Regions from separate parts of the Lysinibacillus sp. Bpr_S20 genome, predicted to be linked through region 3. Evidence: riboswitches for the same ligand, from Rfam matches in the RefSeq annotation. Region 3 holds a riboswitch; each other region holds the start of a gene.
What was found. Region 3 has a riboswitch for S-adenosylmethionine ahead of MWJ95_RS23565 (O-acetylhomoserine aminocarboxypropyltransferase/cysteine synthase family protein). Riboswitches for the same ligand answer to the same signal wherever they lie in the genome.
Positions count from the first base shown of each region.

Region 1: linked by a shared signal. The riboswitch ahead of MWJ95_RS15615 (cyclase family protein) and the one ahead of MWJ95_RS23565 (O-acetylhomoserine aminocarboxypropyltransferase/cysteine synthase family protein) in region 3 are both predicted to bind S-adenosylmethionine.
Region 2: linked by a shared signal. The riboswitch ahead of metA (homoserine O-acetyltransferase MetA) and the one ahead of MWJ95_RS23565 (O-acetylhomoserine aminocarboxypropyltransferase/cysteine synthase family protein) in region 3 are both predicted to bind S-adenosylmethionine.

Region 1 is NZ_JALNLQ010000006.1:66,871-71,186, reverse strand. It holds gene MWJ95_RS15630 (MFS transporter) at 1-710, shown strand, start outside; gene MWJ95_RS15625 (SMI1/KNR4 family protein) at 760-1,311, opposite strand; gene MWJ95_RS15620 (YuzC family spore coat inner layer protein) at 1,456-1,857, shown strand; SAM riboswitch class I at 2,001-2,105, shown strand; gene MWJ95_RS15615 (cyclase family protein) at 2,216-2,953, shown strand; gene MWJ95_RS15610 (DedA family protein) at 3,009-3,605, opposite strand; gene MWJ95_RS15605 (Cof-type HAD-IIB family hydrolase) at 3,753-4,316, opposite strand, start outside.
Region 2 is NZ_JALNLQ010000005.1:251,824-256,139, reverse strand. It holds gene MWJ95_RS15050 (GerAB/ArcD/ProY family transporter) at 1-1,629, shown strand; gene metA (homoserine O-acetyltransferase MetA) at 1,782-2,717, opposite strand; SAM riboswitch class I at 2,859-2,968, opposite strand; gene MWJ95_RS15040 (nucleotide excision repair endonuclease) at 3,163-3,534, shown strand; gene MWJ95_RS15035 (TrmB family transcriptional regulator) at 3,616-4,316, opposite strand, start outside.
Region 3 is NZ_JALNLQ010000018.1:4,678-8,993, forward strand. It holds gene MWJ95_RS23555 (DASS family sodium-coupled anion symporter) at 1-687, opposite strand, end outside; gene MWJ95_RS23560 (glycerol-3-phosphate acyltransferase) at 880-1,512, opposite strand; SAM riboswitch class I at 1,825-1,938, shown strand; gene MWJ95_RS23565 (O-acetylhomoserine aminocarboxypropyltransferase/cysteine synthase family protein) at 2,055-3,356, shown strand; gene MWJ95_RS23570 (hypothetical protein) at 3,745-4,131, shown strand.

The DNA.
Region 1 (4,316 bases), on a different contig from region 3:
GACAAGTAACAGATTGGCGAATGTCGTTCATTTTCATTGTCGTTATCGGTATTATCGGATTAATTAGTAATGCTCTGCTTGTACCTAGTCAATTATCAAAAGGGAATCCAATATCCATTCGTGATATAGGGAAAGTATTAGGAAATATAAGAATGCTATTAATTCTCTTTATTACTGCAATTGGATATGGTGGCGCATTCGTAGTATACACTTATGTTTCTCCTATTTTAGAGCAGTATATGGGCTACTCACCGAAAGCAATAGTCGTGATTTTAGTTGTATACGGTATTTGTGTTGCCATCGGTAATACATTAGGTGGTCGTTTTGCGAATAATAACCCTTTACGTTCGATCTTTATTATCTTTATAGGCCTAGCATTAGCACTACTCGGCATCGATTTCTTTTTAGAATCATCAATCGTTGGGTTAATAATGGTCTTTATGATGGGGCTATTTATGTTTATGAATGTACCGGGATTACAACTTTATGCCGTTCAGCTTTCAGAAAAATATATACCATCAGCTATTTCAATGGCTTCAGCATTAAATATTTCGGCCTTTAACATTGGTATTTTTCTAGGATCATATATTGGCGGAATCATCGTTCGCCACCAATCATTAGCGTATACTCCTATATACGGATTCGGCATGGTGATGCTTGCCGCAGCTACTACGTTACTATGGTTAATCTTTGATAGAAACAAAAAATAAATACGTTGCTTGTGAGGAAGGTGCTGTCTAAAACGCCCCTTCCTTTTTGCTATTTATTAGATTCAAGGAAAGTATCATCAAAATATGCCTTGAAATTTGGATACAGATAGTCTAATGACGATTGAATATCGGCACCATCATCAAATAAAATTTCATGTTCAATTTCATATATTGCACAATTGTCTTCATCAGCATTATTATTTAAATCAATACAAATTATTTTTCCATACTCTGTATCCCATGAAAATGGTAGGTATCCTAAACTACATAATGTTGGATTAAACATATCCCTTACGTTATTTAAAGGGTCCTCTATACTTTGGTCAGGTATTACACCAAAATAATGGTGATACGTTGAAATAAAAGCTTTATACCATTCGGGAAAATGAAGTCCGAACTCTTTTTCTAAAGCTTGAATATCTTCCTCCGTTACAGTTGAAGGAATCATTCTCCACACAGACCACTCACCGTCGATATCAACTACCTTCATTTCTTCAGGTACATCTGGGCACATCCATCTACAAAACCCTTCTTCAGACACCTGATTATAACGTTCATAGTAAACTTCAAAACCATTTTTTATGTATGCACGAATATCCATCTTAACAACTCCTTTTGAAGAAGAATAATAAACCGTTGAACTGAGCCCCTTTTCGCTCAAGCTTTTCAAAGCGGTAGCCATTAACACCTAATGTCTCCGTTATACATAAGATAATGTATCAGCTATAGGATAGGAGGAAGTTAGTTGTATTACAATCCTTATCCATATTTTGTCTATCCTAATTATTATCCAACATGGGTAATGGCAAATCAACCAACTACTCAACAACCTTCTAGATATCTAGCAATGCCAACAAATAGAAGCCCATTTCCACCCATCAATACAAATAAGTTGAAGACTTCAGCGAAACGGATTAAGACTATTATGCAGCAGGCACAATTACTTACGGATAAAATTGATGAGTCAGAGCAATTTGCACATGATCTTATAGACGCAGCACAACAATCCAATAAAACAGAAGTTGAAAAGTTAATTGCGTCAACAGGCATTACAATAAAATTTGAAACAACCTATACACCAGATGGATTACGTATAATATTTACTGAGAGCAGTTGTTGTAAGCTAACATTATTGTTGGGTTGGTGAAGAGTTGGCCCCTTGAAGAGGGCCTCTTTTTTCGCAGAATGAATGCAAACTTTTAACCTTGTATCCCTATTGAACTTGTAAACAATAAAAAGATATGCTAAAGTGTTTGTAAGTTTTATTTCTGAAAATTCTTATATCGCATTTTCTTATCAAGAGAGACGGAGGGATTGGCCCTATGAAGTCTCAGCAACCAGCCTATAGGTATGGTGCTAATTCCAATTGGCAAAATTCGGCCTTGAAGATGAGAACACTTACTGCAGTTACTTTGCACAAGAGTCCTCTTCATGGAGGACTCTTTTTTACTTGCTATCAAGCAAAAGGTAGCACCCAAAATTTCAAAAGAAAGCGAGAGAATATTATGACAAACGAACTTTTACAAGCACTTCAACTATTGAAATCGAAAGAATGGGTAGATTTAACACATACATTTGGGCCAAATTCTCCTCATTTCTTTATGTTTGATGATGCAAAATTTGAAACATTATTTTCCCATGATGATGGGTTCTTTGCACAGCAATTCACGTTCCCTGGGCAATACGGCACACATATTGACCCACCTATCCATTTTGTGCGAGATACACGCTATTTAGAGGAATTGAAGCTAAAAGAACTAGTGCTACCACTCATCGTTATTGATAAATCGAAGGAAGCCGAAATGAATAACGATTACACGTTAAGTGTTCAAGATGTTCTTGATTTTGAAGCTGAGTATGGAGAAATTGAAGCAGGTACCTTTGTAGCCCTGCGTACCGATTGGAGTAAACGTTGGCCAGATAAAGAGTCTTTCAGCAACAAGGACGGTGATGGTCATAATCATATTCCTGGCTGGGGATTAGAAACGTTACAGTTTTTATTCAACGAGCGCAAAGTAAGTGCTATCGGTCACGAAACTTTTGATACGGATTCAGCAGCGGATTTTCGTACAAATGGTAAGTTAGACGGTGAATATTTTGTGCTTGAGCAAGATACTTACCAAATTGAACTGATGACCAATTTAGACAAGCTACCTCCAAAAGGCGCTGTTATTTTTAATATTGTACCAAAGCCTGAAAAAGCATCTGGATTCCCTGTCCGTTCATTTGCTATATTACCTTAAAATAGCAATAGGTATGATTCGATGAATATTGAATCATACCTATCTTACCTTTTATTTATTTCGGTGAATTCCTTCTTTTGAAAACTACATAAACGATCAACATCATTAATATGAATAATACTATAAGATAAATGCTGTAGCGAGATAAATATACCCCAACATAATGCCATTTCTCTCCCAGTACTTTACCTAAAGTAATAAACGTAAATGTCCATATAGTTGCTCCCGTATAGGCAAAGAAAGCAAATTTTTTATAAGGATAATTATTAATAGCTGCAATATATGCTGTAAGATGACGCACACCGGGAATAAAATATCCTATTAATAATAATCCCGGCCCTATTTTTGCAAATAACTGTTTAGTAAAATCAATTTTCTGCTCAGTAATATGAATTTTCGAACCATATTTTTGTAATAAAGGTAGTCCGAATCTATAGCCTATATAGTAGCTCAGGGTAATTCCTCCTACCGCACCTACAATAGCGCTGATTAAAGCGGGGATATGCGCGAGAGTTTCACGATATACACTATACCCTACATATGTCAAAAATATCTCATCAGGAAGTGGCAGCCCAACAATCCCTCCAACTAGGATAAGAATGATGCCAAAATATCCGTAATGCTCAATAAGAGATTGCACGTGATGCGCCATAAATCCATCCCACCTAAAGCATAATAATTTTTTATAGTTAGCTTTATCATAACTCAATAGAGACAACATTATGAGTGTTATGGTTTCAATCCAATTTTCTCCACGCAACTATACCTTGGCATCATTGCGTCAGAAATCGGAAAGGCGTTAAATTATTTGTAGCTCACGAAGAGCATAATCAATACCACCCTCAGTTGATTTCTTTGTTACATAATTAGCCACATTTTTTAATGCTTCACTACCGTTACCCATTGCAATACCAAAGCCAACCTGCTCCAGCATATCGATATCATTATCTCCATCGCCAAAAGCAAGTGCATCCTCAGGACTCAAGTCGAAATAATCTAGGACAGCTTGGATAGCAATAGATTTAGAAACATCATGTTGCAAAACATTTGTAATATAAGGATGCCACCTTTTAAATAATACATGAGGAAATGTTGAAGTATACTTTTTCTCAATATCCTCATCACCATATAAACACATTAAATACACCTCTTGCGTAACGATATCTTCATTGATAACAGGAAACTCTTGCAAAGATAATGTTTCTTGCATGGCTTTTAAGGTCTCTTTTTCTCGGACGTTATTCATTGATAATTGTTCTGTAAAAAACGATAGACTTTGTTTATTTTCATCAGCGAAAGCTTTAACGGCCTGGACAATTTCTTGTGCAACAGGTATTTTATGTATGACTTGATCTTGGTGCTT
Region 2 (4,316 bases), on a different contig from region 3:
ATGATGGAAAAAGAAATAATTAGTTCAAGACAATTTATGATTATTACCCTTCTCTTTTCTATTGGTACAGCCATTTTAATTATCCCTTCAACTGTAACAAGTGAATCAAAACAAGATGCTTGGATTGTAGCGATCATCGGTGTCGCTATTAGTTTACTTTTAGTAAAGCTATTCGTCGCTTTAGGAAATCGAACACCAACACAAACATTTATAGAGGCGAATGAAACCATCTTAGGTCGTTTTTTCGGAAAAATTACCGCGCTTGGTTTTATCTCTCTTACCTTACTTTCTGCAGGTGAATTATTATTTTTTATAGGGGCTTTCATGAAAACAGAGGTAATGGTTGAGACGCCTACTATGGTTTTTGCACTGCTGTTCGGTATCATCATCGTCTATGCTACATATCTAGGGATTGAAGTTTTTGCACGGTCTACGGAAATACTTTTCCCAATATTCATCTTAATTTTTATTGTTTTTGTCATTTGTATTTCTCCACAAATTCATATAGAAAATATAAAGCCAATTTTGGAAGCATCCCCAAAATCGATTAGCTTTAGTATGTTTCAATTTATAAGTCTTTTTTCATTCCCGCTTGCCGTGCTATTAATGATTTTCCCTTCTGCTGTCAATGTCCATAAATCGGCACAAAAAGGGTTTTACATTGGCTCGATGATCGGGGGGCTTATTTTAATTATCATCATCATTCTATGTATTCTTGTCCTAGGTCCTGCTAATACCGCTGCCCGCATATCCCCCAGCTATGCATTAGCCCAAAGAATTTCTATCGGAAATTTTGTGCAGCGTATTGAAGTGATTATGGCGGTCATGTGGATTATCTCTATTTTTATTAGAACTTTTATGTATTTTTATGCTTCAGTCATTGGTATAGCTCAAGTATGTAAGATCAAAGATCATCGACCACTCATTTTTCCAATAGGTTTAATTACCATTGGTCTTTCGCAAATTATTCATCCTAATATCGTACATTCCTACACTTACAATAGAGAAATTTGGCCATTGTTTTCAGGCGTTTTCACAGTTAGTTTGCCGCTATTATTATTAATTGTTGCAATGATTCGAAAAATCAACGGTAATCAAGGAAATACTACACAAAGTAATAGTAGCAGCAATGGCGGTAATTCTTCTCAGAGTGAAAGTAATAGTAATGACGAAAATTCTACGCAAAGTAACAATAGTAATAATTCCGCTCAGAGTGATAGCGGGAACAATAGCAATAATTCTACTCAGGGTGGTAATAGTAGCAATAGCAATAATTCTACTCAGAGTAACAGTAGTAGCAATAACGAGAATTCTGCTCAGGGTGATAGTAGTAGCAATAGCAATAATTCTAGTCAGAGTGACAGTAGTAGCAATAACGAGAATTCTGCTCAGGGTGATAGTAGTAGCAATAGCAATAATTCTGCTCAGGATGGTAATAGTAGCAATAGCGAGAATTTTAGTCAGAGTGATAGTAGTAGCAACAACCATCATTCCACTCAAAATGATAGTAGTAGCGATAATTCTAACCAAAGTGACAGTAGCAGTGATAGCAATAATTCTACTCAAAATGAAAGTGATACAGGCAATACACCAAATAGTGATAGGAGTGGAAATTCATCAGATAAATAACAGCATAGTAGTTTATCTCCGGAAGCCGTGAATGACATGAAGTTTAAGTATAGAGAAATTAAAAAATGATGCCCCTGACGTAATCAAGGTCATCATTTTTTCTTTACATTTACTTCTGAGCTTACGCTACAAAAGACAAGTGCTGAAAGAAATTAAATATGATATTCAATCTCATCAACAAAATCCCATTCGTATGGTGTTTCTTGGTAAACGTAGTAATTCAACCAATTCGAGAATAATAAATGCGTATGGGCACGCCACGTATTAAGTGGTTCATTTACTGGATCGTCATTTGGGAAGTAATTCACCGGTACCTCAATATCTAATCCTTTCGCGACATCACGATTATACTCATCAGCTAACGTTGTCGCATCGTATTCTAGATGACCGGTAATCATGATATTTTTATTATCCTTAGATTGCACGATGAAAACGCCAGCATCTTCTGAATAAGACAGTAATCGTAAATCAGGATGGTTGCGGACTTCATCAATCGAAACAGATGTATAACGAGAATGTGGTGCCGTAAATAAATCACTAAAACCTCGTACTAAATCCACTGTTAAATCCGTAATGACATGAGAATAGACACCTGAACATTTAGAAGAAAGCTCAATTTTGCCGATACCATAATGATGATATAATGCCGCTTGTGCGCCCCAACATATATGTAGAACCGATGTTACGTTATGCTTTGACCAATCCATAATTTGTGAAATTTCCTGCCAATAGTTCACGTCTTCAAATGCCATTTTTTCTACTGGTGCACCCGTAATAATCATGCCGTCATAGCGGCGATGGCGAATTTGATTGAAAGTCGTATAAAATAACTGCAAATGTGATTTACTGACATTTTTCGATTCATGCGTAGCGGTATTTAAAAATGTAATATTCACTTGTAACGGTGTATTCCCCAATAAACGAAGTAATTGCAGCTCTGTTTTTTCTTTTTCTGGCATTAAGTTTAAAATTAAGATATTTAACGGCCGGATTTGTTGCGTTTTTGCTCTATCCTCTTCCATTACGAAGATTTTTTCCTCTCGTAAATGTTCTCCAGCTGGTAAGTTTTTTGGAATATTAATTGGCATCTTGCATTCCCCTCTCTTTTATTTCTCTCTGTTGAAATCAATTAGTGCAACGGGCACCCCGCAAACCTCAATAAGACTTAAAATTAAAAAATCCCTCTCATTCCATATGAGATAGAATGAGAAGGATTAAGTCCACGTTCACTCTTATCTCTCAAAGGATAATCCTTTGCTGGAATTAGCACCTTTCTAACTTTTGTTAGAGGTTGCTGAAGCGTCATCGGGCCAAATCCCTCAACTTCTCTTGATAAGATTATTTAATTAAAAAGAATTGTAACATGAACAATTAAGAATATCAATAATACATAGAATATTTCGTTATTAATCATGCATGTCATTATGGTATTTGTTTAACACTAATGTGAAAGTTATGTCTACATATTTTATGGTAAACAAGCTGTAATTATGTTAACATATACCTTTAGTAACAGAGAGGAACGTGAAAAGTTTGATTAAAATTGAATTCCCAAAACCAGATTTAGTAATTCGCCAACGCGAACAAGATTTAAAGCCAGGTGATGTACCAATCACTCCATACTTCGGTTTTATTGACTTCCATAAAATCACACGTGAAAAAGGCGGCATATTCTTATTCTACAATGAACAGAATGAATTATTATTTGTCGGTAAAGCACGTAAAATTCGCCAACGTATTAAAAAGCATTTTGAGGATAATGTGTCTCCGATGAAAAATCACCGTGATGAAGTTTTCAAAATTGAAGTGTATGAAGTAGATGATCCAATGGAACGTGAAATTTACGAAACATACGCGATCAATACATTCCGCGCTAAATACAATGTTGATAAAGTTTTTTATTAAAATAAAAAATACTTTTTAACAAAAAAGAATCTGCTCGTCATCTATGTAGCTTACTACACTGATGGCTTGCAGATTCTTTTTTTAATCTAAGAAAAAGGCTTTTCGTTCTTTAGTAATCCATTCCTCAAGTTCCTGATCATCGCGCTTTAATAGTCGATTGACCAGCACGTCATGCCATATATAATCCTCTAATAAGTAAATATGAACAGGATCATTTGTAATAAAGGCCATTTCTTGATTTGACGGTGAATGACCATAAATCATCTCTTGACTATCTACTGACAGGATAAACCAATGCGGTGTGGAGGTTTTCTTCGTATAGTTTGTAATACGATGCTGGTCTATGGAAGCAATATTTTCATCCACATACAATGAAATGCCATGAACCGGAATATGTTGAGAGACCTCTTGTATATCCTCTCTCAATTCTTCAAACATATCTTCCCACATCGATAATATAACTTTTTTCTCCGCTTTTTTTAATAATGACTGACAATAATTGACGATTGCCTCTTTTCCTTTTAAGGTGACAACCTTATGCTCCGCTTCCTGCTCTTCTACCTCTAATTTTTCTAATTGATCACTAATTGATGTGAAATTCGATTGCCAACGGTGCTGAATTTGTTGTAAAAACACAGCAACTGGAATGGCTGAGTATGTCGTTTGATCTGCCGTTTCTTCTTTTAATACTAACCCTTTTTCAACGAGTCCATTAAGTATGTCATATATTCTTGCGCGTGGGATACCGGAATTTTTACTTACTTGATAGGCACTAACATGTT
Region 3 (4,316 bases):
ATCAACACCAAATTGTTCTTTGATGAAATTTAAAGCGACCATATTTTGAGCTGCTGCCGTCTTAATACCGATATTCCAAATGGAAACAGCTTGTACAGAGGTAATGACGAGTAAAGCAGCAAGTCGACTATCACGTGGTAGACCAAATGCCGCAACCATTCCGAGTAGTATTGGTACAACTGCGCCTGCACGTGCAGTAGCAGAAGGGACGAAGAATGCGAGTGCAATAGATACCAAAATAGCACCGAATACGATGGCTTTCGTTTTTGTCCCTACTAGTGAAAGAATCCATAGCGCAAGACGTTTATGTAAATTGGTAATTTGCATGGCTGCCGCTAGGAAAAGTGCTGCTGCTACTAGTGCAACTGCTGAATTACTAAATCCGCTCAATGCTAATTTTAATGCATCTGATGTTCCTAGCTCTCTCGTTGGATCTTCCATTGATGGAGCTAATCCTAGTAAGATGGTCACGAGAGCAATAATCATGGCAGAGCTAACGGGATAGGATACTGCTTCTGTAACCCAAAGGATGACCGCGAAAGCTAAAATAGCTAAAGCTCGTTGTCCAGCTATAGGTAAATCGCCACTGTTGGGTAAAAATGTAATTATAATTAGTGAAGCAAAGGCTAATCCAATCCAAAGAGGCTTTAAATTACGTTTCGGTTTTGCTTGTTCAGAAGTAGACATACATTTTCATCCTTTCTATAAGCATGGATATTATTTCCTATAACATCGGCTAGTAAAATGCTTTATTAAGAAAGGAATTTGTCTATTTATTGTAAAGAAAACTAGTGTGTGAAATACGCTCTATTTATAGCGATAATGGACAGTTACGAGAAAATATGTGGTCACGAAAAATACAAAAAAATCCAAAAGTTATTATTTTTTCTTTTTGAATGCAGAAGTCACTTTAGGCTCAGTTCCCTGTGTCAATCGTTTAATATTTTCGATATGCAAAATGATGGCAATACCAACAAGAAATAAGGCTATACTCGTCGGGCCTATTCCAGGAATCCATAAATATGTGGCAATGCAAAATACGAGATAAAATACAAGTACACCGACAATTAAATAGTTCGTCAGGAAAGATAAAATAACAAATAAAATGAGTGCAAATAAACCAATTTTCCAATCAATCGCAAGTAATATACCAATGATGGAAGCGGTACCCTTGCCGCCGTTGAAGCCCATATAAAATGGGAAATTATGTCCAAGAATGACACCAGCAGCTACGATGTAGGTAAAGAGCCAAGCGTGTATTTCTGTTAATTGTGTTATATCTGTTAGGTAGGCTTGTGTACCGAGAATAGCGGCAACGCCTTTACCGATATCGATCAGTGCAACTAATATGCCGTATTTCCATCCAAGGGAAAGTGTTGCATTAGATGCACCTGCATTGCCATAACCTGACTTTTTTAAGTCTACCCCGGATAAAAACTGAGCAACTTTAGAGCCGTGAACACAGCCAATTAAATAACCAACAAGAAGAAAAATGATAATGGCTTTTATCATAAAAGGTCCTCCTTTCTAAATAATAGGCTCATCAAAAAAAGTAGGGATGATATTTTTAAAACATCGTCATTGTAATAAAGTGAAGTGAAGTGCAGGAGCCCCCTGGAACCTTTGCTCTAGCGAAAGCGAAGTGCCCAATCGGAACGGAAATCAACCCTACGTTTTGATGAGAAGAGTAAACACTAAAATAGTGTATGCGTTGGTATTACGTAAAAAAGCATACAGAAGTTTCGGAAAAAATAAAATTTTAGTGTTGACAGAGAAAAAGTCTATGTTTATACTGTGTAACAACGATGGAAATTGAATCTCATACTCTTATCAAGAGCGGCGGAGGGATAGGCCCTATGATGCCCGGCAACCAGTAAGTGACGAACTTGCTAAGGTGCTAATTCCTACAGATTCTTACTTGGATCTGGCAGATAAGGGGAGGAAAACTTGCAACCGCAACCCTCTTCTTAGCTGAAGAGGGTTTTTGTTTTCTACTGAAAAATCCTCCTCATCTCCGGTACCATCGTAAAAAAATAACCATTTGGAGGTATACAATGACAAATTTTAAACCAGAAACATTGCTGTTACACGGTGGCCAAGAGCCAGACCCGGTAACAGGATCTCGTACAGTACCCGTATATCGCTCAACGGCATTTGTTTTTAAAGACACTGCTCATGCGCAACGTCTATTTGCCTTAGAGGAAGCTGGCAATATTTACACGCGAATTACAAACCCAACTGTAGATGTTTTTGAAAAACGCGTCGCTTTATTAGAAGGCGGTACAGCAGCAGTAGCACTTTCATCTGGTGCAGCGGCTATTGCGTTTTCCATTTTAAATCTAGCTGGCGCAGGTGATGAAATTGTCGCGGGTAGCTCTTTATACGGAGGTACTTATAATTTATTCGCCAACACACTACCAAACTACGGTATTAAAACAATTTTCGTAGACGAAACAAATCCAGAAAATTTCCGCGCAGCTATTACGGATAAAACAAAAGCGGTATTCGCTGAAATTTACGGTAATCCAAGTTTAAAGGTATTAGATATTGAAGCGGTAGCTAATATAGCACATGAAAACGGCTTGCCATTAATTATTGATAGCACATTTGCTTCACCGTACGGCTCTACACCGATTGATTTCGGTGCAGATATTGTTGTTCATTCCGCAACAAAATGGATTGGTGGCCATGGTACAACTTTAGGTGGCGTTGTAGTAGATGCAGGAAAGTTTGATTGGACACGTGGACGTTTCCCAGGCTTTACGGAGCCAGATGCTTCTTATCACGGTTTGCGTTATGGTATTGATACAGCAGAGGCTGCATTTGCCACAAAACTGCGAGTGCAATTACTACGCGACTTTGGACCAACATTAAGTGCAGATGCAGCATTTAATTTATTGCAGGGTTTAGAAACGCTTCATTTGCGTATTCCTAAACACAATGAAAATGCATTAGCGGTAGCCGAATATTTACGAAACCACCCATCTGTGGAATATGTAAATTACAATGGCTTAGAAGATTTCCCTACCCATGATTTAGCCAAAAAATATTTGAGAAACGGCTTTGGTTCAGTGCTTACATTTGGTATTAAAGGTGGACGTGAGGCGGGGCGTAAATTAATTGATAGTGTGAAATTATTCTCGCACGTAGCAAATGTAGGGGATGCCAAATCATTAATTATTCACCCTGCGTCTACTACACATCAGCAACTTTCCGCTGAAGAACTAATCCAAACTGGTGTAACCGAGTCGCTCATTCGCTTATCCATCGGTCTTGAGGCAGTAGAGGACATTATTGCAGATTTAGAACAAGCTATTGAACAGGTAACAGCTTCACAACAACAAGTAGAAGCTTAATAAAAAACATTGGCTAATGTTGTAGCGTTTACGTATTTTCTCATTCGATAGGCCTCATCCGGTAATGCGTAAAACGTTGCTGCATCATCCGCTCGCCTCATTTGGTGAACGTAAGGATGTTCTTTAACATTAATACCTAGTAATTTTATAAGTATTATTGACTTATTTAATTCCTTGCTTTATACTAGGAAATAAGAAAAGTGTTCGAATGGCTACCAACCTGAACCAATCCGAGGTATTTGTAGCACCGACTTGTTGATCGGTACAGCAAATCAAACTAACTTAGTTTCATAAGTGCTCCCCCACTTTTGAATATATATCAAGAGGAGTAGTTGCTCAGCCAGTAGCTACTCTTATCTACAAAACTGATGATAAAGGAGTGTTTTAAATGGGAAATGTGTATAGTGCGCAAAACATTGCATCTTATCTTATTTATGAGTTAAATGAAGGTCATGTGTTTGTGAACAACATGTCCATTCAAAACATACTTGCGTCAGTTGAGAGTAAATGGCAAGAGAGATTTGGACATTCTGCTTTTGAGGAGATTGTTTATGTCAATGAGGAAGTCTATACAGTAAAAGAAGTTTTCGAAGCTTATGAAAGCTATGGAGCAAGTCATATTCCTCTACCTGCGACAGAGTATTACTTAAAATACGGCACATTTCAATTAGTTGAACGTACGTATGCAATACCTAACTTTACGCAGGAGGAGATAATACTGGTGCAACAAGCTTTAACACATTATCGTTATAAATTGCTAGCCAAAGCTAGTTAATTATCCCTCATATATTTTAGCTCATTCTCTGCTGCTACAGGGAATGAGCTTTTTAAATAGATGAGAAGATAGACTGGCATAATTGAAAAAATTTTTTTTCATATATTTCAAAAGAACAGTTTTTATGAACGTATTTTACATACATATAATAGAAGAAAGGTATTTATTTTGGGATCATCGTCAAA